DNA from 2 places in the Streptomyces sp. NPDC032822 genome. Region 1 is predicted to be linked to the other one. Evidence: riboswitches for the same ligand, from Rfam matches in the RefSeq annotation. Region 1 holds a riboswitch; the other holds the start of a gene.

Region 1 (15,349 bases):
GGCGTCCAAGCCGAGCCTGCGCGGGAAGGCCGTGGTCGTGGGTGGGCTCGGGCCGCGGGGTGTGGTGGCCACGTCGTCCTACGAGGCACGGGTTTTCGGGGTGCATTCGGCGATGCCCATGGCGCAGGCGCGCCGGCTCGCTCCGAACGCGGCGTACCTCGTGCCGCGCTTCGCGTTCTACCGGGCCATCAGCGAGCAGGTGATGGGGCTCCTGCGGGCGCTGTCGCCGCTGGTGGAGCCGTTGAGCCTGGACGAGGCGTTCGTGGACCTGGAGGCCGGGGAAGCGGCCTGGGACGGTGAGTCGGCGCGGCTGGCCGGGATCAGGCTGCGGGCCGACATACGGGCCTTCACCGGGCTCACGGGGTCGGTGGGGCTGGCCGCCTCCAAGATGCTCGCGAAGATCGCCTCGGAGCAGGCCAAGCCCGACGGACTGGTGCTGATCGAGCCCGGGACCGAGCGGGCGCTGCTGGGGCCGATGTCGGTGCGGACGCTGCCGGGGGTCGGGCCGGCCACGGGTGACCATCTGCGGCGGGGCGGCATCCACACCATCGACGAGATCGCCGAGGCGGGCGAGGACGAGCTCGTGAGGCTGCTCGGCAAAGCGCACGGTCATGCGCTGTACGCCATGGCGCTGGCGCACGACGAGCGGCCCGTGGTGGCCGAGCGGGAGACGAAGTCGGTGTCCGTGGAGGACACGTACGACGTCGACATCCATGACCGGCTCAGGGTGGGGATGGAGGTGCAGCGGCTCGCCGACCGGTGTGTGCGGCGGCTGCGTGACGCGGGGCTGTCCGGGCGGACCATCGTGCTCAAGGTGCGGAGGTACGACTTCTCCACGCTGACCCGGTCCGAGACGCTGCGGGGGCCCACGGACGACCCGGGGGTGGTGCGGGAGGCCGCGGCACGGCTGCTGGACTCCGTGGACACGACGGGCGGCGTGCGGCTGCTGGGAGTGGGGGTGAGCGGGCTGGCCGACTACACACAGGAGGACCTGTTCGCGCAGGCGGCGGGGGAAGCCGAAGCGGGGGAGCGCAGGGAAGCGGGGGCGGTGGAGGATGCCGTCGACGCGGCTGTCGTGGAGCCTGTGGCGCCGGTCGAGCGGCGGTGGGTGTCGGGGCACGATGTGCGGCATGCCACGTACGGGCACGGCTGGGTGCAGGGAAGCGGGCTGGGACGGGTCACCGTGCGGTTCGAGACGCCCGACTCGGAGCCCGGGCGGGTGCGGACGTTGCGCATCGACGATCCGGAGTTGGAGGTGGCGGAGCCGTTGCCGCTGGTGGCGCGAAGACCGGGCGAGGGTGGGGACGGTGACGGGGGGTCTTCGGTGGATGGAGGGAGAGCGCGGGCGGGGTGAGTCGCGCGTCGGTGCCGTGGGGCAGGTGAGGCGGAGGGACTCGGGGCTGCGGGGTCGGTGGGGATCAGGCTTCCTCTGTGCCTGCCAGCCTGCCGAAGTCGTGGTCCGGGAAGGGGGGAGGGGCACTGATGTCGAGGCCGTAGTGGTGGTAGAGCTGGAGTTCCTGGTCGGGGGAGAGGTGGCGGCCCACTCCGAAGTCGGGGGCGTCCTTGATCAGGGCGCGGTCGAAGGGGATGCGGAGGGTGCCCTCGATCAGTTCGCTGGGCTCCAGGGGGACGAAGGCGTCTCTGGAGAAGAGGCCGGTGCGTATGGCCGCCCACTCCGGAACGCCGGTCGCGTCGTCGAGGTAGACCTCGTCGATGGTGCCGATCTTGGTGCCGGTGCGGTCGAACGCCTTGCGGCCGATCAGGTTGCGCGGATCGATGTCGGTCTGCACGGGCCCTCCACTTGCTCGCAACTCATCCGTAAACACTACAAAAGAGCAGATTCAGGGAGGCGGCCACTTGAGGGATCGGGCGTTGACCTCGCTGGTAGGCTGGCAGCGGCTGCTGACCCCGTGCGGGAGAGTCCTCCGGACACCATCCGGAAGGCGCCGAAGGAGCAAATCCTCCCCGGAATCTCTCAGGCCCACGTACCGCACGGACGAGGTCACTCTGGAAAGCAGGGCGGGTGTCGACGGCTTCCGCTCTCACCGACGGTGAAAGCCGGGCACCCTCGGGCGGCCCGGTGAAACTCTCAGGTTGAGATGACAGAGGGGGAGGCCGTCGGGGTACCCGTGCCGGGGTTCCCCTCGAAGGTCGCGTCAGACCAGGAGGCCTCCGCAATGACTGCCCACCGCATTCCGCTCGCCGAGCTCGAACAGGGCATCCCCTTCGAGCAGCGCCACATCGGGCCCGACCAGGAGGCGCGGGCCAAGATGCTCGCGCAGGTCGGATACGGCTCGCTCGACGAACTCACCGCCGCCGCGGTCCCGGATGTGATCAAGAACGCCGACGCGCTGGAGCTGCCGGGCGCCCGCACCGAGGCCGAGGTGCTGGCCGAGCTGCGGTCGCTGGCCGACCGCAACCAGGTGCTCGACTCGATGATCGGGCTCGGGTACTACGGGACCTTCACGCCGCCCGTGATCCTGCGCAACGTGATGGAGAACCCGGCCTGGTACACGGCCTACACGCCGTACCAGCCCGAGATCTCCCAGGGGCGGCTCGAAGCCCTGCTGAACTTCCAGACGATGGTCGCCGACCTCACCGGGCTGCCGACCTCCGGTGCCTCGCTGCTCGACGAGGGCACCGCGGCCGCCGAGGCGCTGGCGCTGTCCCGGCGTATGGGCAAGAACAAGAAGGGTCTCTTCCTCGTCGACGCGGACACGCTGCCGCAGACCGTCGCCGTGATCCGGACCCGCGCCGAGCCGACCGGCGTGGAGGTCGTCGTCGCCGACCTCGGCGAGGGCATTCCGGCCGGGCTCGCCGGGCGGGAGATCAACGGGGTGCTGATCCAGTACCCGGGCGCCTCCGGGGCCGTACGCGACATCAAGCCGCTCATCGACCAGGCCCACGAACTCGGCGCGCTCGTGACCGTCGCCGCCGATCTGCTCGCGCTCACGCTGCTGAAGTCCCCGGGCGAACTCGGTGCGGACATCGCGGTCGGGACGACGCAGCGGTTCGGGGTGCCGATGGGCTTCGGCGGGCCGCACGCCGGATACATGGCCGTGCGCGAGAAGTTCGCGCGCAGCCTGCCCGGGCGGCTCGTGGGGGTGTCCGTGGACGCCGACGGGAACAAGGCCTACCGGCTCGCCCTGCAGACCCGTGAGCAGCACATCCGCCGGGAGAAGGCGACCAGCAACATCTGCACCGCGCAGGTGCTGCTGGCCGTCATGGCCGGCATGTACGCCGTCTACCACGGGCCCGACGGGCTCAGGGGCATCGCGCGGCGCACCCACCGGTACGCCACGATCCTGGCCGCGGGACTGACCGCCGGTGGGATCGAGGTCGTGCACGGTTCCTACTTCGACACGCTGACCGTGCGGGTGCCCGCGAAGGCCGCCGAGATCGTCGCCGCCGCGCGCGCGAACGGCGTCAATCTGCGGCTCGTGGACGCCGACCAGGTGTCCATCGCCTGCGACGAGACCACCCTGAGGGCCCAACTGGGCGCCGTGTGGGACGCGTTCGGGGTCGAGGGGGACGTCGAGGCGCTCGACGCCGCCACGGAGGAGACACTGCCGGGCGCGCTGCTGCGGTCCGACGAGTATCTGGCGCACCCGGTGTTCCACCAGTACCGGTCCGAGACCGCGATGCTGCGCTACCTGCGGCGGCTGGCCGACCGGGACTACGCGCTCGACCGCGGCATGATCCCGCTGGGCTCCTGCACGATGAAGCTCAACGCGACCACCGAGATGGAGCCGGTCACCTGGCCCGAGTTCGGGCAGCTGCACCCCTTCGCCCCCGCCGAGCAGGCGCAGGGCTACCTCACGCTCATCCGCGAGCTGGAGGAACGTCTCGCCGAGGTCACCGGCTACGACAACGTGTCGCTGCAGCCCAACGCCGGGTCGCAGGGCGAGCTGGCCGGGCTGCTCGCCGTACGCGGATACCACCGTGCGGGCGGTGACGAGCAGCGGACCGTGTGTCTGATCCCGTCGTCCGCGCACGGCACGAACGCCGCCAGCGCCGTGATGGCGGGCATGAAGGTCGTCGTCGTGAAGACCGCCGAGGACGGCGAGATCGACGTCGAGGACCTGCGGGCGAAGATCGAGCAGCACCGGAACGAACTGGCGGTGCTGATGATCACGTACCCGTCGACGCACGGTGTGTTCGAGGAGCACGTCGCCGACATCTGCGCCCAGGTGCACGAGGCGGGCGGGCAGGTGTACGTCGACGGGGCCAACCTCAACGCGCTGGTGGGGCTGGCCAAGCCGGGGCACTTCGGCGGCGACGTCTCGCACCTGAACCTGCACAAGACGTTCTGCATCCCCCATGGGGGCGGCGGTCCGGGCGTCGGGCCGGTCGGTGTGCGTGCGCACCTGGCGCCGTATCTGCCGAACCACCCGCTGCAGCCCGCGGCCGGCCCGGAGACGGGTGTCGGTCCGATCTCGGCCGCGCCCTGGGGTTCCGCCGGGATCCTGCCGATCTCCTGGGCGTACGTCCGGCTCATGGGCGGTGAGGGGCTGAAGCGGGCCACGCAGGTGGCGGTGCTCTCCGCGAACTACATCGCCAAGCGGCTGGAGCCGCACTTCCCCGTGCTCTACACCGGTCCGGGCGGGCTGGTCGCGCACGAGTGCATCATCGATCTGCGGCCGCTGACCAAGGCGACCGGTGTGAGCGTCGACGATGTCGCCAAGCGGCTCATCGACCACGGGTTCCACGCGCCGACGATGTCCTTCCCGGTGGCCGGCACGTTGATGATCGAGCCGACCGAGTCCGAGGACCTGACGGAGATCGACCGGTTCTGCGAGGCGATGATCGCCATTCGTGCGGAGATCGAGAAGGTCGGCTCGGGTGAGTGGTCCGCGGACGACAACCCGCTGCGGAACGCGCCGCACACCGCCGGGGCGCTGGGCGGGGAGTGGGAGCACGCCTACACGCGCGAGGAGGCCGTCTTCCCGGCCGGTGTGTCGGTGGCGGACAAGTACTGGCCGCCGGTGCGCCGCATCGACCAGGCCTTCGGCGACCGCAACCTCGTCTGCTCCTGCCCGCCGCTGGATGCCTACGAGGACTGACACACGTCGTAGCGCCTGTTGAAGGGCTGTGTTCGTAGCGAGTGACGAGGGGCTCCGTCCGGCTGGGCGGAGCCCCTCGGTGCGTCATGGGGTCGCGAGGGAGACCTCGGTCGACTTGATCAGGGCTACGACCGAGGTGCCGGGTGCCAGGGCGAGGTCCGTGACGGCGTCTCGAGTGATCACCGCGGTCAGGTCGCCGCCCTCGACGGCTACCTTGACGCAGGCCATGGCGCTGCCGGTCGCGACCGAGCGGACGGTGCCCGGCAGTTGGTTGCGGATGGAGACGCCCGCGACCGGGGCGGTGGCGAGGGAGACCTCGGTCGACTTCACCAGGGCGCGTACGGCGGTCCCCGCGGCGAGGCCGAGTTCCTCGACGGCCTCCAGGGTGATCGCCGCGGTGAGGTTCCGGCCGCCGGTGAGGCGGACCTTGACGGTGGCCATGACCTCGCCCGGGGCGAGGGTGGTGACGGTGCCGGGGAGCTGGTTGCGGATGCTCAGGCTCATGGGAAGGCCTCGTGGGGGTGGTGGGGGAATCGGGTCCTCACCGTAGCCCTCGACGAGCGTTATGCCGGGTATGCGTGGGTCTGCGTCGCCTTGACCGTGGCCCACACCGGTGCGCCGGGACGCAGGTCGAGTTCGGCGGCGGCGACGGTGGTGAGGTCTGCGGCGAGGGGGAGTTCGCCGGTGAGGGCGGCGCGGATCTGGTCGCCGTGGGTCTCCAGGCCGGCCACTTCGCCACGCCAGAGGTTGCGGGCGCTGGAGCCGGTGGGGCGGTCGCTGTGGAGGGTCACCGCGCTCGGCGGGAAGGCCACGAAGACCGGTCCGGTGAGGTCCTCGGTGGTGGTGATGTCCGGGCCGGTGTCGAGGTGGACGGTGTGGCCGTCGGCCCGTCCCTTGTAGAGGTTGAGGCCGACCAGCTGTGCGATGTAGTCCGTGCGGGGGTGCCGGGCGATGTCGGCGGGGGTGCCTTCTTGGACGACGTGGCCGTCTTCGATGACGACGAGGCGGTCGGCCAGCACCATGGCGTCGAGTGGGTCGTGGGTGACGAGGACGGCGACGGCCTCGAACTCGGCGAGATGGCGGCGGAGTTGGGCGCGGACTTCCAGCCGGGTGCGGGCGTCCAGGGCTGCCAGGGGTTCGTCGAGGAGCAGCAGACGGGGGTGGGTGGCCAGGGCGCGGGCCAGGGCGACGCGTTGGGCCTGACCACCGGAGAGGCGGCGGGGCTTGGATCCGGAGTGCTCGGCGAGGCCCATGCGGTCCAGCCACTCGGTGGCCTCGGCCCGGGCTTCCGCCTTGGTCGCGCCGTGGCAGCGCGGGCCGAAGGCCACGTTGTCGAGGGCGGTGAGGTGGGGGAAGAGGAGGTAGTCCTGGAAGACGACGCCGACCGGGCGGGACTCGGGGGGTGTGCGAGCCAACTCGCTGCCGTCCAGGCGTAGATGACCGCCGCTCAGGGGGGCGAGGCCGGCCAGGGCGCGCAGGGCGGTGGTCTTGCCCGCGCCGTTCGGGCCGAGCAGGGCGAGGACCTCACCGGGGGTGGCGGTGAGGGTGATGTCGAGGCGGAAGGGGGCGCGGTCGACGATGAGGTGGGTGTCGAGACCGTTGGTGGGGGCGGGGGGTGTGGGGGGGTTGGTGGTCATGTTGTTGTCATCCAGCGGTCGCGTAGGCCGGCCAGGACTGCGATGGAGACTGCCAGGAGTACGAGGCTGAGGGCGATGGCCGCGGCCGGGTCGCTCTGCAGGGCCAGGTAGACCGCCAGGGGCATGGTCTGGGTGCGGCCCGGGAAGTTGCCCGCGAAGGTGATCGTGGCGCCGAACTCGCCGAGGGCACGGGCCCAGGCCAGTACGGACCCGGCCGCGATGCCCGGCATGATCAGCGGCAGGGTGACCCGGCGGAACGCGGTGAAGCGGGAGGCGCCGAGGGTGGTGGCCGCCTCCTCGTAGCGGGGGTCGGCGGCGCGCAGGGTGCCCTCGACGCTGATGACGAGGAAAGGCATCGCCACGAAGGTCTCGGCGAGGACCACACCGGTCGTGGTGAACGGGAGCGTGATCCCGAACCAGGAGTCCAGGTACTGCCCGACGACGCCGTTGCGGCCGAGGGCGAGCAGCAGGGCCACGCCGCCGACCACCGGGGGCAGGACCAGGGGCAGGGTCACCAGGGCGCGGACCAGACCGCGGCCGGGGAAGTCGGTGCGGGCCAGCAGCCAGGCCAGCGGGACGCCGATGACCAGGCTCAGCGCGGTCGCCGCCGTGGCGCACAGCAGGGACAGGCGGAGGGCCTCCCAGACCGCGGGGCTGGTCAGCTGATCCGGGAGGTCGCGCCAGGGAGCCCGTACGAGAAGGGCGATCAGCGGCAGGAGCAGGAACGCCAGGCCCACCAGGGCGGGGAGCAGGAGAGGCAGGGGTACTCCGCCGCCCCTGCCGAACCTCCGGACACGCCGGCGCCGCGGACCGCCCTCCAGGGCGGTCGCGGTGCCGGCCTTGTCGGGTTCGGTCACGGCTTGAGGAACCCGGCCTCGTTCAGGACCTTCTGGCCCTCGGCGGACTGCACCAGCGCGATGAAGGCCTTGGCGGTGCCGGGGTTGGGGGCGTCCTTGAGGAGGGTGATCGGGTAGTCGTTGACGGCCGCGGCCGACTCGGGGAAGTCCACGCCCTCCACCTTGTCACCGGCCGCCTTCACATCGGTCTTGTAGACGACGGCCGCGTCGGCCTCCTTGAGCTCGACCTTGGTCAGGGCGCTCTTGACGTCCTGTTCGTAGGAGACCGGCGTGAGCTTGAGGCCGGCGGCCTCCAGGGCCTTCTGGGCGGCGGCACCGCACGGCACCGTCCTGTCGCACAGGACCACCTTGAGGCCCGACCTGGTGAGGTCCTTGAGGGAGGCGACCTTGTGAGGGTTGCCCGGCAGGGTGGCGATCTCCAGCTGGTTGCGGACGAAGGTGGCGGGCTTGCCGGCCGCGTCCTTCGCGTCCGTCACGATCGCCATGGTCTTGGGGCTCGCGGCGGCGAAGACGTCGGCCGGGGCGCCGCCCGTGATGCTCGCGGCGAGGCTGTCGCTGCCGCCGAAGCTGAAGGTGACCTTGGTGCCCGGGTGGGCCTTCTCGAACGCCTTGCCCAGGGCCGTGAAGCTCTCCTGGAGGGAGGCCGCGGCGAAGACGGTCACCGTGCCGGTCGGCTTCGACGACGAGGAGCCCGACCCGGCGGAGTCGGAGTCCGAACCGGACGAGGAGCACGCGCTCAGTGCCAGCAGCGCGGCGGTCCCCACGCCGAGCGCCTGCGTGGTCCGCCGGGTCCGGCGCACGGAACGGGTCATCACGGGTCCACTCCCTGGGTCTGTCTGGAGAAGAGCCCGTCGGACCCTTCGATACGCCGATCATACTTCCGCATGTGCGAGGGGTAAGTCAGCCGTCGCATCGCATGAGCGGGGTAGATCGCGAGTGGGGTGCGCATGTGCGTTCGTACGGGGTTTTCCTTGGGTGGGGTGGATTCAGACGCGGTCGATGTGTACGTTCGTCGACTTCACCCGGGCCGTCGCCTCCATGCCGACCTCCAGGCCGAGTTCCTCGACGGCTTCGCGGGTCAGCAGGGAGACCAGCCGGTGCGGGCCCGCCTGGATCTCGACCTGGGCGGCGACGTCGCCCAGCTTGATCGCGGTGACGATGCCGGGGAAGGCGTTGCGGACGGAGGTGTACGTCGGGTCCTCGTCGGTGCTCGTGGCCTTCGCCAGCTCCACCGAGAACGCCGCCAGGTCCCGGCCGTCGACGAGTCGCCGCCCGTTGTCGTCGCGATGGGTCGTCACCCGGCCGGCGTCCGCCCAGCGGCGCGCGGTGTCGGGGCTCACGCCGAGCAGTCTCGCTGCCTGGCCGATCGTGTAGGACTGCATGCGGGTCACGATAGGCCGCGAACGGCGGGTCGTGGATGCGGGGTTGGCTACCGGGTGTGACGCGATATAGCGTTAGTCTTCGGCGTGGTGACGGTGACGGTGTCGTGGATCGGGGTGAGGGGATGTCGGACGAGCGCGCGCTCGCGGATACTGCGTCGGCGCCCGGGCTGAGGGCGTCGCACGAGGACCGGGACCGGGTGGTGGACGTACTGCGCATCGCCGCGGGGGACGGCCGGCTGACCGCCGAGGAGTTGGACGAGCGCCTGGAGGTCGCGCTGTCCGCGCGCACGATGGGTGAGCTGGCGGTTCTGACCGTGGACCTGCCGGCGACCGGCGCGCGAGGCGCGGTCGAGGCCAAGGATGTCGTCCGCATCGAGCAGGAGGGTGCCTCCGCCCTGCGCGACGGGACCTGGGTGGTGCCTCGGCGGATGGAGATCAACTCCGCGTGGGGCGATGTGACGCTCGACTTCACCGAGGCCGTGATCACCCACGACACCCTGCGCATCGACCTCGGTATGCGGGGCGGTGCGCTCCGGCTCGTGACCCGGCCCGGGATCGTCGTGGACACCGACTCGCTGGTGAAGCACTACGGCCAGGTCAAGGCGCGGCGGGCCGGATCCACTGACGCTGCCGTGGTGCTGCGCGTGGAAGTGGCCGGAGAGCTGCACTTCGGGCAGGTCGTGGTGCGTCCGCCACGGAGGCTGTTCGGCAGGTAGATCGCGTCCGGGGCGGCGGCGGCCGTGCGCGAGGGTTCAGCCCGTGTGGACACGCGGTCGGCGTGATCGGTCCGGTTCCGCCTCGCGCAGGACCTCCCGGGTGACCGGGGCGACCTCGCCCTGGCCGAAGAGGAAGAAGCGCAGGAAGTTGGCGAAGGGGCTGCCCTCGGTCCACTCGAAGTAGATGTGCGGGGTGCGGCCGGTCGTGTCGCGGACGTGCAGGAGCAGGGCGGCCAGGGCGTTGGGGATGGAGGACGACTCCAGGGTCAGGACGCGGTAGCGGTGGTGGAGCACTTCACCGCGTACGGTCAGACCCGCCTCGAACTCGGAGGGGTCGAGGACCGTGACCTCGACGAAGACGAAGTCCTCCCCGGGGATGTCGTTGTCCTCCCGGATCTGCTCGATCTTGTCGCGGTACTCCGCCTTGTCGCGCTGGTCGGGCTCGTTGGCGATGAACCGGATCTTGCGGGTGGCCATGTCCCGGATGAAACGTTCCGCCATGGGGTCGAGCGTCACGCTGGTCACGCGCAGTTCGAAGGCGCGGGCCAGCCGGGAGAGCAGGGAGACCAGAATGATGCCGGCGATGAAGCAGGCGCCGATCTTCACGCCGTCGGGGCGCTCGATGACGTTCGCGACGGTGACGTAGAGGAAGACGGCCGAGATCACCGCGAAGCCGATGGTCCAGTTCCGCTGGCCGGCCTTGCGGGCGGCGATGGTCACGGCGATGGCCGCGGAGCTGATCAGGACCAGGACGCCGGTGGCGTAGGCGCCGCCCTGGGCGTCGACGTCGGCGTCGAAGATCCAGGTGACCAGGAAGCCGATCAGGGTGAAGACGATGACCATGGGGCGGACGGCTCGCGCCCAGTGCGGGGCCATGCCGTAGCGGGGCAGGTAGCGGGGCATCAGGTTCAGCAGGCCGGCCATCGCGGAGGCGCCGGCGAACCAGAGGATGGCGATGGTCGAGACGTCGTAGACCGTGCCGAAGGCGTTGCCCAGGTACTCGTGCGCGAGGAAGGCGAGGGCGCGGCCGTTCGCCTGGCCGCCCGACTCGAACTCCTTCTCCGGGATCAGCAGCGTGGTGATGAAGCTGGTGGCGATCAGGAAGACGCTCATGATGAGAGCGGCCGTCGTCAGGAGCTTCTTCGTGTCGCGGATGCGGCCCGCCGGGTGCTCGTCGGTGTCGTCCGGATCGCCCTGGACGTGCGGCATGACCGCTACGCCGGTCTCGAAGCCGGAGAGGCCGAGGGCCAGCTTGGGGAAGACCAGGAGAGCCACGCCGATCATGGCGAAGGCGTTGCCGTGCTCGGCGGTCAGGGCCGTGGACCAGTCGGTGATCACGTGTTCGGCGGTGATGACGTGCCACAGCCCGACGGCCACGACGACGACGTTCAGGGCGAGGTAGAGGCCGACCAGCACGGTCGCGACGCCGATCGCCTCCAGGAAGCCCTTGAGGAACACCGCGCCGAGCAGCGCCACGAGGATCAGCGTGATCAGCAGTTGCTTGTCGTGCAGGGTGCTGGTCAGGTGCGGGTTCTCGACCAGGTGGGTGGAGGCGTCCGCGGCGGACAGCGTGATGGTGATCAGGAAGTCGGTCGCGGCGAAGCCCAGCAGGGTCAGGACGAACAGCTTGCCCTTCCAGAAGGACAGCAGCCGTTCCAGCATCGCGATCGAGCCCTCGCCCCGGGGGCTCTCCTCGGCCACCCGGCGGTAGACGGGCAGGGCGCCCGCCAGCGTGACGATCACCAGCACGATGGTCGCAACGGGTGACAGCAGGCCCGCCGCGAGGGCGGCGATGCCTGGCTGATATCCGAGGGTGGAGAAATAGTCGACGCCGGTCAGGCACATGACCCGCCACCAGCGCTGGCCCTTGTGCGCGGGCTCCGGTGCGGCGTGCGGGCCCTGGTGGCCGCTGTCCTTGCCCATGTCGGACAGGCCCTCCAGCATCCAGGAGCGCAGGCGACCGGGCGCGGGGTGTTCGGTGACGGCCATCGCGAGGGCTCCTGAGGTGCGGTGCAGCGTGCGGATCCGGCCATCATGCGGACGGCGGAATCAGCGTAAGCGGAGAGTGACGTCTGGGCCTGTGGATGGCGGGGGGAGGGGCGTCAAGCTTCCGTTAAGACTGGTCGGCGGGGCCGTCCGCACCCGAGGTCTCCCTCGGGGCCGCGCCGGTGGAGCTCGTCCCCGACCGACCTGAGCCGCGTGGAAGCGGGCGGGCCGAGGCCGAACCCGCGTCCCACTGTCCCGGAGGAGATCCCCCGGCGGTGAGTGCCTCCGGTGTCCGTCGGCCGGAGCACCTCGCTGTCAAGGCGGCGTCAAGGTCGGGCGGTCGCGCGCGAAGAACGCGCAAGGGCCCGTGGGCGGCGTCGCGACGCGGACAGAACCTGGGTGCACCGCGCGCGGTGTCCCGCGCCCGGCATCGAGCACCGCACGAAGGAGCACGCATCCATGTCCGTTCTGACCGCCGAATCGGACGCCGTTCCCGCAGGTGAGGAACCGCCGGACACCGGCGAGCGGCACCGCCTCACCGCCGTCACCGGTCTCGCCGCGCTGTCGCTGGACGCCATGGCGTCGGTGGCGTACGGGCCCGAGGCGATCGTGCTCGTCCTGGCCGCCGCCGGCGCCCACGGCCTCGGCTTCACCCTGCCGGTCACGCTGGCCATCGCGGGGCTGCTGGCGGTGCTGGTCGCCTCGTACCGGCAGGTGATCGCGGCCTTCCCGGACGGCGGCGGTTCGTACGCCGTCGCCAGGACGCACCTGGGTGCCCGCCCCGGTCTGGTCGCCGCGGCCTCCCTCGTCCTGGACTACGTCCTCAACGTCGCCGTGGCCGTCACCGCCGGTGTGGCCGCACTCACCTCCGCGTTCCCGGGACTGTACGGCGACCGGCTGTGGCTGTGCCTGGCGGTGCTCGTGCTGATCACCGGGGTGAACCTGCGCGGCATCGTCGAGTCGGCGAAGGCGTTCATCGTGCCGACCGTCGTCTTCGTCGGGTCGATCCTCGTGCTGATCGTGGTCGGCCTCTTTCGGTCCGGGCCGGTGAGCACGGCCACCGCGGCGGGGCACGCCTCCGTCCTGTCGGAGAACGCCACCGCCGTGGGCGCCCTGCTCCTGCTGAAGGCCTTCGCCTCCGGGTGCAGTGCCCTCACCGGCGTCGAGGCCCTCGCCAACGCCGTCCCGTCCTTCCGCGTCCCGCGCGTCGAGCGTGCCCAGCGTGCGGAGGTCGCCCTCGGCGCGGTGCTCGGCGTGATGCTGATCGGTCTGTCCGTGCTGATCTCCCGTTTCCACCTTCAGCCGGTCGAGGGCGTCACCGTCCTCGCCCAGCTCGCGGACGCGTCCCTCGGCCACAACTGGGCTTTCTACGTCATCCAGTTCGCGACGATGATCCTGCTGGCCCTGTCCGCGAACACCTCGTTCGGCGGCCTCCCGGTGCTGCTGAAGCTGCTGGCCCGCGACAACTACCTGCCGCACGTCTTCGCGCTCAAGGCGGACCGCCAGGTCCACCGGCACGGCGTACTGGCGCTCGCCCTGGTCTCCGCCGCGCTGCTGGTGTTCTCCGGCGGTGACACCAACACCCTCGTGCCGCTCTTCGCCATCGGCGTGTTCGTCGGCTTCACCCTCGCCCAGGTGGGCATGGTCCGGCACTGGCGGCTGGAGCGCGGGCCGGGTCGGCACGGCAAGGCGCTGCTCAACGGCTTCGGCGGCGCCCTCACCGGCGTCGCGGCCGTGGTCGTGACGGCGACCAAGTTCGAGGAGGGCGCCTGGCTGGTCGTGATCGCCCTGCCGCTGCTGGTGACGGCCTTCGAGGCCGTGCACCGCGCCTACGCCCGGATCGGCGAGCGGCTGGGCCTGGGCCGGATCCCCGAGGCCCCGCACCGGGACCGGTCGGTCGTGATCGTGCCGGTGTCCTCGCTGTCCCGGCTGACCTCCGAGGCCCTCACCGCGGCTGCCTCCCTCGGCGACGAGGTGCGCGCGGTCACCGTGTGCCACCCCGACCCGGAGGACCGGGCCCAACTGCACGCCCTGGAGCGGGGCTGGGCCGAGTGGGACCCCGGAGTGCCCCTGGTCCGGCTGAGCTGCGAGCGGCGCTCCCTGGGCCCCGCCGTCGTCGCGTACGTCGCTCTGGTGACCGTGACGGAGCCGGCCACCCGGGTCACCGTGCTGATCCCGGAGACGGAACCGGAGCGGCTCTGGCAGCGGCTGCTGCAGAACCAGCGCGGCGCCGTCGTCGCGCACGCCGTGCGACGGGAGACCGACGCCGTGATCTGCCGGCTGCGGTTCCGGCTGTTCTGACCGCTCCTCCGGCGCACCGCCGCCTCCGGTGAACCGTTGCCCCAGGCGGACCGCTGCCCCGGGCCGAGCGGCGGTCCAGGCATGCGGGGCAGAGCGGTCGTAGCGGTCGGCGTATGAGTCCCGTCAAGGGCGTGTCCGTCGCCGTAAGGGACCCGTCAACGAACGTCGAAACCGGACTCGAAGGCGGTTTCCTCGAACCGTCCCGTTCCATCCGCACCTCATTCCAGGAGCTCACGATGGCCGATCTGGCCTTCGTCGTCACCACGATCGCGGTCTTCGCGCTGGTGGCCCTTGTCGCCAAAGGGGTGACGAAGCTGTGACCGCCGAGAACGTCGTCGGCCTCGTCGTGGCCGTCGCCCTGCTGGGCTATCTCGTCCTCGCCCTGATCTTCCCGGAGAGGTTCTGAGACAGACATGGGTCCCGTACTCGCCGGCATCCTCCAGCTGCTCGCCCTGACGGCGGCGCTGGCGCTCGCCTACATCCCCCTGGGCACCTACATGGCCAGGGTCTACTCCTCCGACAAGCACTGGCGCGTCGAGAAGTGGATCTACAAGGGGATCGGTGCCGACCCGGACACGGAGATGCGCTGGCCCGCGTACCTGCGCGGTGTGCTCGCCTTCTCCGCGGCCGGGGTTCTCTTCCTCTACGCGTTGCAGCGGCTGCAGGGTGTGCTGCCCGGGTCGCTCGGCTTCTCCTCGATCGACCCGGACCAGGCGTTCAACACCGCCGTGTCCTTCGTGACCAACACCAACTGGCAGTCGTACTACGGCGAGCAGGCCATGGGCCACGTCGTGCAGACCGGTGGTCTGGCGGTGCAGAACTTCGTCTCGGCGGCCGTCGGCATCGCCGTCGCCGTGGCGCTGGTGCGTGGCTTCGCACGCTCCCGGACCGGTGAGCTGGGCAACTTCTGGGCCGACCTGGTACGCGGTGTCGTACGCATCCTGGTGCCGTTCTCGCTGATCGCGGCGATCGTGCTCGTTGCGTGCGGCGTCATCCAGAACTTCTCCGGGATCCACGAGGTCGGCCAATTCCTGAACGGGCACGGCGTGGGCGGCTCGCAGCAGTGGAACGGGGGCGCGGTCGCCTCCCAGGAGGCCATCAAGGAACTGGGCACGAACGGTGGCGGTTACTTCAACGCCAACTCCGCCCACCCCTTCGAGAACCCGACCCCGTTCACGAACCTCTTCGAGATCTTCCTCCTCCTGGTGATCCCGTTCGCGCTGACCCGGACCTTCGGCCTCATGGTCGGCTCGGTCAAGCAGGGCTACGCCATCCTCGCGACGATGGCCACGATCTGGTTCGGCTTCGTCGCCCTGATGATGTGGACGGAATTCGCCCACCACGGCCCCGCGTTCGACATCGCCGGCGGTGCGATGGAGGGCAAGGAGACCCGTATCGGTGTCGGCG
Region 2 (15,349 bases), on a different contig from region 1:
GCTTCGAGCGACCCCGGACCCCGCCCCTCGTCGATCTCCCGGCAACGAATGAGCAGGGGGAGCCAGTCCGCTTCGGGCAGGGTCTCGATGTCCGGCAGCTTCTTCCAGTCGGGATCCGACTTGAGGCGCAGGAGGTAGGCCGTCGCGATCCAGCGCAGCAGCGTGCTCTTGCCGGCACCGGGATCCCCGAGGACCACGAGGCGCTTCGATTCCCTGAGCCGCTCGCCCACGGAGAAGCGTGCGGCGGAGTCGGGAACGGGAGCCGCGAAACCACGGTCCCCGCGACGGACCTCCATGTCCTGGAGTTTCTTGTCGAGATCGTTCGACTCGGCTTCCGGGGGGATCTCCACCGACACCCGCAGCGAGACGTACAGACTGCGCAGCAGGAGGTCCTTGGTGGCGAGTTCGCGGTCCTCGTTGGGGAGGTAGGCCAGGTCGACGATGTCGCAGGTCTTGAGGGCGACCTCCCGGTACCGGCGTTCCAGATCGCTCTGTCCTCGACGACTTGGCGTCTCACTGGCGGGAAAGTACTCCGACAGGGCGTCGACGAGTTCCGAGACGGCCTTCTTCGGGTCCTGCCAGTACCGTGCGACCTTTCCGTCGAGCGGCAGCATGTCCAGGTACGCGTTCTGCTCCATCTGCAACGCGAAGATCCTGATGCCGGAATGGCCTCGTGCCGCGTTCACGAGCCGGTACGCCCAGCCGGTGCCCAGAGCCTTGATCGTCCCGCAGACTACGACCGGACTTCCCTGGGCGATCGCCTGTGAGGCCTTCTCGCCCAGCGACTCGCCGATGAGGAGCGTGCCGTAGTGCACGACCTCGTATCCGGCACGCCTCAGGGGCTCGGCGATGTCCTCGGCGAGCCCCTCCTCGCCTTCGGCGTGCGCGATCAGGACCTGCACCATGTACGGCTCCCCCCGATGAGCTTTCCCCCGATGAGTGGTCACCGATGTGCGGTTCGCGGTGAACGCTCCCGCCCCGGTCAGCGAATCGCCCTGAGCAACTGGCCGACTCCCAGATCCCAGTCCGCCGCCAGGTCGGCGTACTTGATGTCGGCCAGAATCGCGGGGGCGGACCCGCCGAAGGCGACCGGCAGAACGCGGACCGCCTGGCCTTCGAGCTGGCGATGAAGGGCCGACATCCACTCGCGGGTGGTCCAGGCGCTCATCACGCCGTGCTGCGAATAGCACAGGACGAGGTAGGAGGCGCCTTCCAGTCCTTCGTTGATCCGCTCCACGACGGAGTCGCCCAACTGGACGTGCCACTCGTCGAACCACACCGTGTGTCCGGCGGAGGTGATGTCCCGGGCGAGCCGATCGGCGGCGGCCGTGTCGCTCTTGCGGTGACTGATGAAGACGTTCGCCATGTTCGGTCCCGTGCAGGTCGGTTGCTCCATGCTACCCACAGACCGCCTGCTCGGTGGGGTGGAGAGCAGTCAACTGCCCTGCCTCTCAGGCATGTTCACTCGCGTTCAGGCACCCCGGGCCCACTCCCGCAGCGCCGCCCTGCTGGCGAAGTCCGCCACGTTCCGGTCCAGCGGATCGTCGGTGTACTGGTGGAACCGCCACTTCGCCTTGATGCGGGGCTTGCCGGCCGTGACGTAGTCGGCGATCCAGAGACCGTCGCCCGCGTACGAGGTGGTGTCGACGTTCAGCCAGTAGTTCCTGTTCGCGTACAGGACGACCCTGTTGTTCGGCCGCAGTGCCTTCACCTTGCGGATGAAGCTGTCCTTCTCGGCGTTGCTCGCGTGCGTGCCGTCGCCGGTCGTCTCCCAGTCGACGGCGAGGATGTCGCCCGCTTTCTCCGGTGCCTTGCTGACGAAGTACTCCGCCTGGGCGGTGAGGTTGCCCGGCCAGAGGAAGTGGTAGAAGCCGACGACGAGGCCGGCGTCGCGGGCCCGCTTCGTCTGGCCGGCGAGTTTCGAGTTGACGTACGAACGGCCCTCCGTCGCCTTGATGAAGACGAAGGAGAGACCCTCCGTGGTGTAGGAGGAGGACTGGTAGGCGCTCACATCTATACCGCGCAGCATGGGGGCTCCCTGAAGTTGCCTGTGGGGGGCAGGAATCGGGTGTCGACTGCTGTTCCACCATGGCACGGGGGTTACGCCCGTGACGGGGAAACGTGGACCTCGGCCGGTCACCGGGCCCGGATGACCGGACCCCGGTGCCGGAGATCGCGTCGATATCATTGTGGGAACGGAGAGTTGGGGGATCCCAGGGTGGAACTGTTGACGGGCATGGTGCTCTCGGCCATCGGTACGGTCGCTTCCGGTGCCCTCTCCGGAGCGGGTGGCGAGATGGGCCGGCGGACCTCGGAAAGGCTCTCCGGGCTGCTCAGCAGAGGCCGTGCGGGGGAGCCGGATGCCGGGGCCGGAGCGGGCGGTTCGAGCCTGCTCACGCTGCCCGTCACCGCGGCCGAGCAGACGGCTGCCGCGTCGAGACTGGTGGAAGTCGCCCGTACCTCACCGGAGTTCGCGCGGGAGCTGACCGAGTGGGTCCGTGAGGCCTCGTGGCTGGCGCCGCGCGCCGTGCCCGCCGTGACGGAGGGCGACTCCAGGCCGCGGATGCTGCCGCCGACGACGGCGGTGTTCACCGACCGCGCGGACGTGCGCGCGGGGATCACGGCCTTGCTGGACGCGGAGGACCGTACGCCGGGCGCGCCGACGATCGTCGCTCTCACCGGGCCGGGTGGCATCGGCAAGACCGCCGCCGCTGTCCAGTGCGCGTTCGAACTGGGGGAGCGGTTCCCTGACGGCGTCCTGTTCGCGGATCTGAACGGAGCGTCGGCCGGTACGGCGCTCTCCTCCTCCGACGTGCTCGCCCGGTTCCTGGAACGGCTCGGGGTGCCACCGGGCATGGTGCCGGGCGACGAAGCACGCCAGCGGGATCTGTACCTGGACTGCACAGCCGACCGGCGCATGATCGTCGTCCTGGACAACGCCCATGACGACGCCCAGGTCGTTCCGTTGCTCCCGGCCTCGCCGAAGTGCCTTGTCCTGGTGACGAGTCGGCATCGGCCGGGGCGCCTGGTCGCCGGGCACGGTGCCCGGCCGTTCCCCCTCGGGCCGCTGTCGACCGAGGACTCCGTCAGTCTGATCAGACGGGTCGTCGGAGGGGACCGCCCGCCGGCGTCGGACGCGGTCGTCCGGGCCGTCGTGGAGGGCACCGGTGGGATTCCCCTCGCGGTGTGCACCACGGGTGCTGGACTGGCCGTCCGGGAACACCTGACCTGGGAGCGCGTCGCGCGCGAGTTGTCCGACCGGATCCACGGCCACCAGGAAGGCACCGCCATGCGAGACGGAGGCCCCGACGCCTCGGCGACCGCAGCCGATCCCGTCCGGCTCGCCCAGGACGTCTCCTACGCCGAACTGACGCCCGCCTGCGCCGCGTTCTACCGTGCGACGGCGGTGTGGGCCTGGCCGACGCTGACCGTCAGGTGCGCCGCGGCCGCCGCCGGCGTCAGCGAGGAGGAGGCCCGTGCGCTTCTTGAACAGCTCGCCCGCGTCCACCTGTTGGAGGAGGTCGGGGAGGAGCGCTACCGCTTCCACGACCTGACCCGGGCGCACGCCCGCGACCTCGCGGTCGCCGAGGACGGCCACGGCCGCATGGCCGCCGCGGTCCGCCGGGTGGCGGTCGCACAGCTGCGGTTCGCGGCGGGGGCGGACTTCCGGGTCATGCCGCTGCGCTGGCGGCTCGGCCCCGCCTACCAGGGACTCGCCGTCCCGGAGGACCGTGACCCGGCGGACGGCAAACGCGCCCTGGAGGAACTCCGGACCGAGCGGGAGAACCTCGCGGCCGTCGTCCGGGCCGCCGCGCACCACGGCTTCGACGACCTCGTCTGGCAGTTGTGCGAGGCGCTGTGGGGTCTGCATCTGCTGCTCGGCTTCCACACCCAGTGGATCGACACCCATCTGCTCGGTGTCGAGGCCGCCCGGCGCGGCGCGGCCGAGTTCGGCGACCCGCGTGCCGTGGGCCGCATGTGCGTGCAACTCGCCTTCGGCCACATGGGACTCGGCCAGGCGGGCGAAGCCGAGAGCGCCCTAGACCAGGCCAGGGACGCGGACCGGGCGTGCGGCCATCACCGCGGGGAGGCGACCGCGAGCGAGGCCCGAGGGCTGCTCCACCTCAGGAAATGGGAGTTCGAGGCGGCGCAGCGGTGCTTCGAGGAGGCGCGGGAGATCCTCGGCCGGATCGGCCCGGGCGAGGACGGCGAGAAGGATCTGCCGCGTGCCACCGCCCTGTTGGAGCACCACATCGCCCGCGCCCGGACCGGGCAGCGGCACTTCACCGCCGCCGTCCCCCGGCTCAACGACGCCCTCGCCCGGTTCCGCGAGCTGCCGGGCGGCGACCCCTACAACGCGGGCCGTGTCTATATGAGCCTCGCCGACGCCCACTTGGGCGCGGGCGACCCGGAACTCGCCCGCGTGTGCCTGGACGCGGCCGTCGAGACCATGGTCGAGGCGGGCGCGGGGCTGCAACTCGCCGACGCCCTCGTGGCGAGGGCGGAGTGCCATCGCGGCTCCGGCCGCCCGGCGGAGGAGGCGGAGGACCTGCGCGCCGCCGCCGCGTGCTTCGAGAGGAACCGCGACCGGGCCGGCCTCGAACGGGTGCGGGCACGCCTGGCCGAGACGGAGGCCTGAGGGGGCCCGCTCAGGGCGAGTACGGCTCGACGGCCACGCGGTGCACCGCCGCACCGGTGCGTACGGTGATCTCGGGGCCGGCCGACGCCACAGGCCTGCCGCTCGCCGTCCAGGCGTAGAGCGCGGAGGCGTAGACGGCGGGATCACACAGGTCGGGCCGGCCGTCGACGTCCGTGGCCGCGGACAGCCGTACGAGATCCCCCTCGCGGGTGCGCACGACACAGCGGTCCGGTCCGTCGACGTAGGCGACCAGCCCGCAGTACGGGTAGCGGTCCAGCGTCTCCGATGTCCAGGCGGCCGGCGGGCCCAGCCGCGGGTCGTCCCCGGCCGCATGCCGTACGACGATGTCGGCGACGCGCAGCCGACCGGTCTCCCGGGTCTCCTCGTCGACCACCGTGTGGGCGGTGTCCACCGGGCCCGCCCCCGGGTCCTGCGACGGGTCCGGCTCGTCACCGACGACGGCGTACCGGACGAGGCCGACCTCCGGCGGATCCGTACCGATCTGCCGGGCGAGGACCCGGATCGGGGCGGTGACACGGGCGGGGAGATACGGCGGCAGCGGCAACGGGTCGAGCAGCGCCGGGTGTTGCCCGGGCTCGGGGATGCCCATGAGGTCGTAGAAGAGGCGGCGCAGGAGGATCGCCGACTCGCCCGGTGACGAACTGGTCTGTTCCGTCAGCTCCTTGTAGCGGCCGGGATCGTGCGAGGCGATCACCTGGTCGATCTGGGCGCGCAGGCTGCCGCGGCGCCGCAGACGAGGGGCTCTGCGGCCGAAGGCGGCCACCGGGGAGAGCGGGTCGAGGTCTTCCTCGGGGAACGCTCCGAGCAGGACGGGGACGCCGGTGGCCGACGCGTAGTAGCTGACGCTCGAATGGTCTCCGAGGACGCAGTCGGCGGCTATCAGGGCCTGCCTCCAGCCGTCCAGCGGATCGATCGCCTCAAGGCCGGCCCGCCGCGCGTTGTCCAGCCACGCACGGACCTGCCCGGGACCGTGTCCGTACCAGATGTTCGGATGCAGGACGGCGGTCGTCCGGTACTCGTCGGCCGGCAGCTCCGCCGCCAGCCGTGACAGCAGCCAGGGCAGCAGATCGTCGGTGCCGGGCCCGCCGGTACCTGTCTCCTCGCCGCCGCCGAAGAGTGAACGCGGCGCCCAGGTCGAACTGACGACGATCAGCCGCTGGTCGGGCCCCACGCCCAACGCGCGGCGGAAACGGTCGCGTTGGGGGAGCGCGTCGAGGAGGCGGTCGTAGCAGGGGTCTCCCGCGAGTACCGCGGTGGGCGCCGCCTCGGGGCAGGCCGAGCGGAGTCTCGCGAGTTGTTCGGGGTGCGACAGGACCATGGCGGTGGCGATGGGGCGCCCGTCCTCCAGCACCCAGTCCCGCGAAAGGCCGAAGACCGGATGTCCGGTGTCCGGTGTCCGGTGTCCGGTGTCCGGTGTAGCCAGCCTCTTATTGTACCCAACCCCGTGGGACAACACGGCCAACTTGCCTTGTACCGAACCGAGTTCACCGCCGTAGCTCGCCGCCACCACCAGGTCGAACGTCGTGTCCCTGGCCTGTTCCCAGGGGAGGACCGGCAGCCCCGCCCGCTCCAACAGCCCGGGCACCCCGGCCAGGAACGGGGACGACCCCGTGCAGGTCGCGAACAACTGCACCCGGACATCGCTGTGGAACAGCGGGAGCACGTCCAACAGGCGGGTCGCGGACGTCACGTTGTGCACGACGAGCAGGACGCGACGACAACCCACGCGGGTGACCCAGCGCTCCGCGTCCTCGCCCACCGGTACCCGCAACCGTGCTGCCCCACCCGTCACGGCCGGCTTGCTCCCCTGACTCGACTGACCCGAACGGCTCCTCAGCACTCGATGATATTGACCGCCAGCCCGCCCCGGGCCGTCTCCTTGTACTTCACGGACATGTCGGCCCCCGTCTCCTTCATCGTCTTGATGACCTTGTCGAGGGACACCTTGTGCGAACCGTCGCCGCGCATCGCCATCTTCGCCGCCGTGACCGCCTTCACCGCGGCCATGCCGTTGCGCTCGATGCACGGGATCTGGACCAGGCCGCCGACCGGGTCGCAGGTGAGGCCGAGGTTGTGTTCCATACCGATCTCGGCGGCGTTCTCGACCTGTTCGGGGCTACCGCCCAGGACCTCGGCGAGCGCTCCCGCCGCCATGGAGCAGGCGGAGCCGACCTCGCCCTGGCAGCCGACCTCGGCGCCGGAGATGGAGGCGTTCTCCTTGAAGAGCATGCCGATCGCGCCGGCGGCCAGCAGGAAGCGGACCACCCCGTCCTCCTTCTCCCCTTCGGAGGCGCCCCCCGCCCCGAAGTTGACGTAGTAGTGCAGGACCGCCGGGATGATGCCCGCGGCACCGTTGGTCGGCGCGGTCACCACCCGGCCGCCCGCCGCGTTCTCCTCGTTCACCGCCATCGCGTAGAGCGTGCTCCACTCCATGGCGTGCGCCAACGGATCGCCCTCCGCGCGGAGTTGGCGGGCCGTCATGGCCGCTCGGCGGCGGACCTTCAGCCCGCCCGGCAGGATGCCCTCGCGGGACATGCCGCGCGACACACACGCCTGCATCACCCGCCAGATCTCCAGCAGCCCGGTCCGGATCTCCTCCTCGGTCCGCCAGGCACGCTCGTTCTCCAGCATCAGCGAGGAGATGGACAGGCCCGTCTCCCGGGCCAGGCGCAGCAGCTCGTCGCCCGTGCGGAAGGGGTACTTGAGGACCGTGTCGTCGAGCTTGATGCGGTCCGCGCCCACCGCGTCGTCGTCGACGACGAACCCGCCGCCCACCGAGTAGTACGTCTTCGTGAGGAGTTCCGCCCCCGAGGCGTCGTACGCCCACAGGGTCATGCCGTTCGCGTGGTACGGCAGGGTCTTGCGGCGGTGGAGGACGAGGTCGTCGTCGAAGGCGAACGGGATCTCGTGCTCGCCCAGCAGCCGGATCCTGCCCGCCTCCCTGATCTCCTCCACCCGCCCATCGGCCTGCTCCACGTCCACCGTTCGTGGCGAGTCGCCCTCCAGGCCGAGCAGGACCGCCTTGGGCGTGCCGTGGCCGTGGCCGGTCGCGCCGAGGGAGCCGTACAGCTCGGTGCGCACCGAGGCGGTCGCCTCCAGCAGGCCCTCGTTGCGCAGCCGGCGGGCGAACATGCGGGCCGCGCGCATCGGGCCGACCGTGTGGGAGCTGGACGGGCCGATGCCGATCGAGAACAGGTCGAAGACCGAGATGGCCACGGGGACTCCTCAGAACGGGGTGGTGCAGGGGGTTTCCCGTGGGGTGCCCCGCTCACCTTCGAGTGTGCGGGACACCCCACGAAAAGGAACTACTTGTTGAGACCGGGGTACAGCGGGTGCTTGTCGGCGAGGGCCTTCACCCGGGCGGCCAGCGCCGCCGCGTCGTAGGACGCCTTGAGGGTCTCGGCGATGACGTCCGCGACCTCGGCGAAGTCCTCGGCGGTGAAGCCGCGGGTGGCCAGGGCCGGCGTACCGATACGGAGACCGGACGTCACCATCGGCGGGCGCGGGTCGTTCGGGACGGCGTTGCGGTTGACCGTGATGCCGACCTCGTGGAGACGGTCCTCGGCCTGCCGGCCGTCCAGCTCGGACTCGCGCAGGTCGACCAGGAGCAGGTGCACGTCGGTGCCGCCGGACAGGACGTTCACACCGGCCTCCCGGGCGTCGGCGGCCGTGAGCCGCTCGGCGAGGATCCGGGCGCCCTCGACGGTCCGCCGCTGGCGCTCCTTGAAGTCCTCCGAGGCGGCGACCTTGAAGGAGACCGCCTTCGCCGCGATCACGTGCTCCAGGGGACCGCCCTGGAAGCCCGGGAAGACGGAGGAGTTCAGCTTCTTGGCGAAGGCCTGCTTGGCGAGGATGATCCCGCCGCGCGGGCCGCCCAGCGTCTTGTGGGTGGTGGAGGTGACGACGTCCGCGTACGGGACCGGGTTCGGGTGCAGGCCCGCCGCGACCAGCCCCGCGAAGTGCGCCATGTCGACCCAGAGGTACGCCTCGACCTCGTCGGCGATCCGGCGGAACTCGGCGAAGTCCAGGTGGCGGGGGTACGCCGACCAGCCCGCGATGATCACCTTCGGGCGGTGTTCCTTGGCGAGCCGCTCCAGCTCGGCCATGTCGACGAGACCGGCCTCGTCCACGTGGTAGGCGACCACGTCGAACTGCTTGCCGGAGAAGTTCAGCCGCATCCCGTGGGTCAGGTGACCGCCGTGGGCGAGGTCCAGGCCGAGGATGGTGTCGCCGGGCTGGGCCAGCGCGAACAGCGCGGCCTGGTTGGCGGAGGCGCCCGAGTGGGGCTGCACGTTGGCGTACTCGGCGCCGAACAGCTCCTTGACCCGGTCGATCGCGATCTGCTCGGTGACGTCGACGTGCTCGCAGCCGCCGTAGTAGCGGCGGCCCGGGTAGCCCTCGGCGTACTTGTTGGTGAGGACCGAGCCCTGCGCCTCCATCACCGCGAGGGGCGCGAAGTTCTCCGAGGCGATCATTTCGAGGGTGGACTGCTGGCGCAGCAGCTCGGCGTCGACCGCGGCGGCGACCTCCGGGTCGAGCTCGTGCAGGGGCGTGTTCAGAACGGACATCAGGTGTACGACTCCTCAGCCGGCGGAAAAGGCGGTGTACTCGTCGGCGGAGAGCAGGTCGGCCGGCTCCTCCGCGATGCGTACCTTGAACAGCCAGCCGCCCTCGAACGGGGCGGAGTTCACCAAGGACGGGTCGTTGACGACGTCCTCGTTGACCTCGGTGACCTCGCCGGCCACGGGGGAGTACAGGTCGCTCACCGACTTGGTCGACTCCAGTTCGCCGCAGGTCTCGCCCGCGGCCACCGTGTCACCGACCTCCGGGAGCTGGACGAACACGACATCGCCGAGCGCGTTGGCCGCGTGCTCCGTGATGCCGACCGTCGAGACGCCGTCCTCGGCGCCCGACAGCCACTCGTGCTCCTTGCTGTAGCGCAGCTGCTGGGGGTTGCTCATGGCCTGAATTCTCCTGTACGCGGGGGAGTGCTGATGAAGGGGGGACTGCTGGAGACGTGCGTGAGCGGCGGGAATGTGCGCAGGGTCACGCACGGACCGCTTCGAGTGTCTACTTCTGTCGCTTGTAGAACGGCAGCGCCACGACCTCGTACGGTTCGTGGCTGCCCCGGATGTCCACGCTCACGCCCGCGGTGCCCGGCGCCGCGTGCCCGGCGTCGACGTACGCCATCGCGATCGGCCTGCCCAGCGTGGGCGAGGGGGCGCCGGAGGTGACCTCGCCGATCACCCGGCCGTCGGCGACGACCGGGTACCCGGCGCGCGGGACACGGCGGCCCTCGGCGATCAGGCCGACCAGGACGCGCGGCGGCTCGTGGTCGAGGTTGTCGACGGCCTCGCGCAGGGCGGCGCGCCCCACGAAGTCGCCCTCCTTCTCGAACTTCACCACGCGGCCGAGCCCGGCGTCGAAGGGGGTCAGCTCCGTGGAGAGCTCGTGCCCGTACAGCGGCATGCCCGCCTCCAGGCGCAGCGTGTCCCGGCAGGACAGACCACAGGGGACCAGGCCGACGCCCTCGCCGGCCTCGGTGAGGGCCTGCCACAGCTCGACGGCGTGTTCCGGCTTCACGAACAGCTCGAAGCCGTCCTCGCCGGTGTACCCGGTGCGGGCGATCAGCGCGGGGACGCCGGCGACGGTGCCGGGCAGCCCGGCGTAGTACTTCAGGCCGTCGAGGTCGGCGTCGGTGAGCGACTTGAGCACGCCGGACGACTCGGGGCCCTGTACGGCGATCAGCGCGTAGGCGTCCCGGTCGTCGCGCACCTCGGCGTCGAAGCCGTCGGCCCGCTCCACGAGGGCGTCCAGGACGACCTGGGCGTTGGAGGCGTTGGCGACGACCATGTACGCGGTGTCCGCGAGCCGGTAGACGATCAGGTCGTCCAGGATGCCGCCGTCGGCCCGGCAGATCATGGTGTAGCGGGCGCGGCCCACGCCGACGGACCCGATGTTGCCCACGAGCGCGAAGTTCAGGAGGGCGGCGGCCTGCGGCCCGGTCACCGTGATCTCGCCCATGTGCGAGAGGTCGAAGAGACCGGCACGGGTGCGGACGGCGTGGTGCTCGTCGCGCTCGGAGCCGTAGCGCAGGGGCATGTCCCAGCCGGCGAAGTCGGTCATCGTCGCGCCCAGCGAACGATGCAGGGCGTCGAGGGCCGTAAGACGGGGTGCGGTGCTGCTCATCGGACGGTTGTCTCCCAAGGCATGACGGCGAGGTCGTTCCTCCCCATCTGTCATCGGAACCTGAGAGGTTCGACGCGACCCCGCGAAACGGTGGTCACGACTTGCACCTTGGGTGGGGCCGCTGTCGGGGCGGCCCGCTTTTCAGATGTGCCTCGCCCGTGCGGTAACGGTGCCTGAGAGATTCAAGGGAGGGACTTGCTCCTTCGGCGTCCGGGCACTCGTACGACACACGTACGACCCGGAACTCTCCCGCGCGGATTCAAACGGCCGGTATGCAGTTGGCGCCGACATCATTGCACGCATCCCCGGCGCGCGGCAGGGCCGGATCTGTAACCGGGCTGTGGCAGTAAGCGCATGAAAACACGAGACACCGCGTATTACCTTCTCTTTACACTCGACGGGGAGGGACTCGTGACCACCCCAGGGGAGGACGATCACGGTGAACAGGACCACGGCGTACGCGACCACCTCGGCCCTCGCGCTGCCTCAGCAGCCCACGGCACCGGCCGAGGAGGCCTGCGCACCGCTTGCCGCACCCGTCGTCCGCGACCTGCGTGACCGCGGTGGCCACAGCCCGCACGCACTGCTCTTCGCCCCCCAGGACCTCGTGGTCATCACGGGCCTGCCGGGCAGCGGCAAGTCCACGCTGATGCGGCGCACGGTCAAGGGCGTCCGGATCGACTCCCAGGACACCCGCGACCACTGGGACGGCCGCCTGTCGCGCTTGCTGCCCTACGCGGTCTACCGCCCGCTGGTCCGCCTCGCCCACTACGCCGGGCTGCGCCGCGCGCTGCGCTCCGGTGCGGGCGTCGTGGTGCACGACTGCGGCACCCAGGCCTGGGTGCGCGGCTGGCTGGCCCGCGAGGCCCGTCGCCGGGGCGGCGTCCTGCACCTGCTGCTGCTCGACGTCACACCGGACACCGCGCTGGCCGGCCAGCGCGAGCGCGGCCGGGGAGTCTCGCGGTACGCGTTCCTGCGCCACCGGGGCGCGGCCTCCCGTCTGATCAGCTCGGTGGAGGACGGCGACCTGCCCCAGGGATGCGGCTCGGCGGTCCTGATCGACCGGGACGCGGCGGACGTCCTGCGGCGGATCGGCTTCACCGGCTGACCCCGACATGTCCGCACCCGCTAGCCTTTCAGCCACCACAGCGGTACTCGGCAGGCGGTAGGCGGCAGATGGACTTCCCGACGGACTTCCCCGCGGGCTTCTCGGAGTTCCCGGCACAGACACCCTCCCATCCCCACGGCGGATGGCCCGGCAACGAACTGGAGGAGGTGCTCTCGGCCTCTCTCGGCGTCCCCGGGGCGGGCGGACGGATCGTCGAAGTGCTCGGCCGCAGCTTCGTCTGGGTGCCGCTGCCCGGTGGCGGCGGCCCGCACAGCGGCCCGCTCGATCTGCCCACCCTGGAGATCGACGGCCAGGCCTATGTGCCGGTCTTCAGCTCCGAGGAGCAGTTCCGCCAGGTCGCCGGCGCGCACATGTCGTACACCATCGCGCCCGCGGTGGAGTTCGCCCGCGGTCTGCCCCCGCAGCTCGGCATCGCCGTGAACCCGGACGGCACGGTCGGTGTGCCGCTGCCCCCGGCCGCGGTGGCCGACCTCTGCCGCACCGGCCGCTCCCTGCTGGACGGCCAGGCCGGCGGCGGTCGCGTCCGGCTCTACCAACCGGACTGGCAGGACGACCCCATCGACTTCCTCGCCGCGGCCTCCGCCGAGTTCGCCGCGACCGGCGTGATCCGCACGGCCCGTCGCTGCCTCGCCGCCATCGAGACGGCCGCCCCGGTCATGTTCGTCGGCGTCGAACTCGCCCACTGGGACGCCCCCGACCTGCGCACGGCCCCCATGGACGCGCTGGCCGCCGCCCTCGGCCTGGCCCCGGCTCCCTGGCCGGTCAACCTGGTCCTCCTCGACGTGGCCGACGACCCGGTCGGCCACTGGATGAGGGACCAGGTCCGCCCCTTCTACCAACTGGGCTACTAGAGGACGCCGCGAAGGGCAGCGCCCCTGAAAGGGGCGCGGGGCTGTATCGATGTGCGGCTCCGCCGCGTGAGCGCGACCGGCCACACACCACCCGCACTCGCCGACGAACCGAAAGCCCCGAGCTCCTGGGCCGCTCCTGTCGGCCACGCCACATAAGCTGTTTCATAACCACGGCAACTTCACGAAGGGGCGGTACAGGTGAGCGCCAGCGGCATCGCAGCCGGCCAGGTCGAGCACATGCTGCGCCAGGTGACGCCGGGGCGCTACGACGCCTACGAGGCGCTCCTTCGCGCCCTCGCGACCCCGGGCTCCGGCCAGGTCTGGATGCTCCTCTGGCACGGCCAGGCAGGCTCCCCCGACGCCCAGTACGGCAGCATGGCGGTCGACAGCTACGGCTACGCCCCCTGTGTCACCTCGGCCCAGGAGCTCTCGGCCAGCGGCTGGAACCGCTCCTACGAAGTCGTCGACGGGGTCGACGTGGCCCGCACCCTCTACCCCGACCACTTCGGGCTCTGGCTGAACCCGCACGCCCCCGGCGGCGGCGTCGGCATCCCCTGGCTCGACCTGCGCCGCATCGCGACCGGACTGGAGCGCCAGCCCGCCGGCCCGCTGCGGCTGTCCGAGCCCGGCATCGAGATCCCGCAGTTCTACGGCCTGCTCGCGCAGAACGCCCACCACACCCCGGCCGTGCGCGCGCTGCGCCGCGCCTGGGTGCAGCCCGCGCTCGGGGCGCCCTACCTCGCCATCGGGCTCGACGTGTACGACACCAGCCCGCCGGCCGTGGACTCGGTGCGCGCGATGATGCAGCAGTCGATCGGCGCGGTCCCCGACGGGCTGCCGGTGTCGACCGTGGCGATGTCCGACGAGTACGACCCGGTGGCGCTCTGGATGCGGGCGAGCGCCCGGCCGTTCTACGACCGCGAGGCCCACGCCGCGCCCGCCCCGGCCCAGGCGCCGGCGGCCGGGTACGGCTATCCGCCGGCCCGCGGCAGTTACTGAGAGTACATGCCGCCGGCGTCGGCGGCCCCCCTCGTCTTCGCGCGTAGATAGGGGTGGATAATGCCTGCGTGTACCCTATGTCCCCATTGGTCCGCGTCCGACCCGCGTTACCCGCCGTCCGGATAACGGAACCCTCTGGCCCGCATCACGTTTATGCATCCATTCACCGCCAAGTCTGGCAACAGATCGCCAAAGCGTTGAAGACTCCCGCACCAGGGGCCTTCGCCCCAGGAACGACGGACTGATCAACGCCGCCACAGCGGCAAGTGCGGGCCGGCTACCGCCGGTTGAGAGGGGTCCCTGCCAGATGACGGCACCATTGCACGAGCCGACCGCGGAAGCGGCCCCGAGCGCGGCCGAAGAAGCGGCGCTGGTCAGCGCCGATCCGAAGGCCGTACAGGGGCGCTCCCTGGGCCGGATCGCCTGGGAGCGCCTGAAGCGGGACAAGCTCGCCCTGACCGGTGGCGTCGTGGTGCTGATCCTCATCATCGTCGCCGTCTTCGCCCCCGTGATCACCAAGCTTCTCGGGCAGGACCCCGACCTGTACCACGAGAACCTGATCGACCCGCTGTTCGGCACACCCACGGGATCGCTGGGCGGCATCAGCGGCGACCACCTCCTCGGTGTCGAGCCGGTCAACGGCCGCGACATCCTCGCCCGCATCCTCTACGGCGCCCGGATCTCGCTGCTGGTCGGCTTCCTGTCCGCGATCGTCGCCGTCATCCTCGGCACGATCCTCGGAGTCCTCGCCGGCTTCTTCGGCGGCTGGGTCGACTCCGCCATCAGCCGCGTCATGGACGGCCTGCTGGCCTTCCCGCAGCTGCTGTTCATCATCGCGCTGGTCTCCGTCATGCCGAACGAGATGCTGGGACTGACCGGCACCGGCGTGCGCGTCTTCGTGATGATCCTGGTCATCGGATTCTTCGGCTGGCCCTACATCGGACGTGTGGTGCGCGGCCAGACGCTCTCCCTGCGCGAGCGGGAGTACGTCGAGGCGGCCCGGTCGCTGGGCGCCGGGCGGATCTACATCCTGTTCAAGGAGCTGCTGCCCAACCTGGTGGCGCCGATCATCGTGTACACGACGATGATGATCCCCACCAACATCCTCACCGAGGCGGCGCTCAGCTTCCTCGGCGTGGGCGTCAAGCCGCCCACGGCCTCCTGGGGACAGATGCTCTCCAGCGCGCTCGACTACTACGACGCCGACCCCATGTACATGGTCGTTCCGGGTGTGGCGATCTTCATCACCGTCCTTGCCTTCAACCTCTTCGGCGACGGCGTGCGGGACGCGCTGGACCCCAAGGGCTCCCGCTGAACTGCCGTACCCCAAGCGTCCCGTGGCATCGACTACGGGGTCTCTCATCTAATCCGGAGGATCCGAGATCGTGACTACCCAACGCACCTCAGGGCGGCGAAAGCAGGCACTGGCCGCCGTCGCCGCGGTCGCTGCGCTGCTGACCACGGCGGCGTGCGGCGGCGGTGGCTCTGACGACGACGGCGGTTCGAAGACCGGCGCCGCCG

Evidence for each region. A riboswitch is a leader RNA that binds a small molecule or an ion and turns the genes downstream of it on or off. The one in region 1 is predicted to bind glycine.
Region 2: another riboswitch for glycine. It lies ahead of gcvT (glycine cleavage system aminomethyltransferase GcvT); the one in region 1 lies ahead of gcvP (aminomethyl-transferring glycine dehydrogenase).

What each region holds. Positions count from the first base shown of each region.
Region 1 is NZ_JBVIOL010000034.1:24,163-39,511, reverse strand. It holds gene ACZ5VD_RS42330 (DNA polymerase IV) at 1-1,354, shown strand, start outside; gene ACZ5VD_RS42325 (PRC-barrel domain-containing protein) at 1,419-1,790, opposite strand; glycine riboswitch at 1,904-2,001, shown strand; gene gcvP (aminomethyl-transferring glycine dehydrogenase) at 2,178-5,063, shown strand; gene ACZ5VD_RS42315 (TOBE domain-containing protein) at 5,148-5,567, opposite strand; gene ACZ5VD_RS42310 (ABC transporter ATP-binding protein) at 5,627-6,700, opposite strand; gene modB (molybdate ABC transporter permease subunit) at 6,697-7,557, opposite strand; gene modA (molybdate ABC transporter substrate-binding protein) at 7,554-8,369, opposite strand; gene ACZ5VD_RS42295 (TOBE domain-containing protein) at 8,544-8,939, opposite strand; gene ACZ5VD_RS42290 (DUF1707 SHOCT-like domain-containing protein) at 9,062-9,655, shown strand; gene ACZ5VD_RS42285 (APC family permease) at 9,692-11,644, opposite strand; gene ACZ5VD_RS42280 (APC family permease) at 12,101-13,942, shown strand; gene ACZ5VD_RS42275 (hypothetical protein) at 14,056-14,262, shown strand; gene kdpF (K(+)-transporting ATPase subunit F) at 14,259-14,348, shown strand; gene kdpA (potassium-transporting ATPase subunit KdpA) at 14,356-15,349, shown strand, end outside.
Region 2 is NZ_JBVIOL010000009.1:322,852-338,200, reverse strand. It holds gene ACZ5VD_RS26550 (HEAT repeat domain-containing protein) at 1-905, opposite strand, end outside; gene ACZ5VD_RS26545 (toll/interleukin-1 receptor domain-containing protein) at 983-1,366, opposite strand; gene ACZ5VD_RS26540 (glycoside hydrolase family 25 protein) at 1,472-2,029, opposite strand; gene ACZ5VD_RS26535 (XRE family transcriptional regulator) at 2,219-4,639, shown strand; gene ACZ5VD_RS26530 (hypothetical protein) at 4,650-6,452, opposite strand; gene ACZ5VD_RS26525 (L-serine ammonia-lyase) at 6,494-7,876, opposite strand; gene glyA (serine hydroxymethyltransferase) at 7,966-9,228, opposite strand; gene gcvH (glycine cleavage system protein GcvH) at 9,244-9,621, opposite strand; gene gcvT (glycine cleavage system aminomethyltransferase GcvT) at 9,731-10,849, opposite strand; glycine riboswitch at 10,887-11,000, opposite strand; glycine riboswitch at 11,001-11,111, opposite strand; gene ACZ5VD_RS26505 (AAA family ATPase) at 11,283-11,957, shown strand; gene ACZ5VD_RS26500 (enhanced serine sensitivity protein SseB C-terminal domain-containing protein) at 12,026-12,829, shown strand; gene ACZ5VD_RS26495 (enhanced serine sensitivity protein SseB C-terminal domain-containing protein) at 13,028-13,828, shown strand; gene ACZ5VD_RS26490 (ABC transporter permease) at 14,136-15,143, shown strand; gene ACZ5VD_RS26485 (ABC transporter substrate-binding protein) at 15,214-15,349, shown strand, end outside.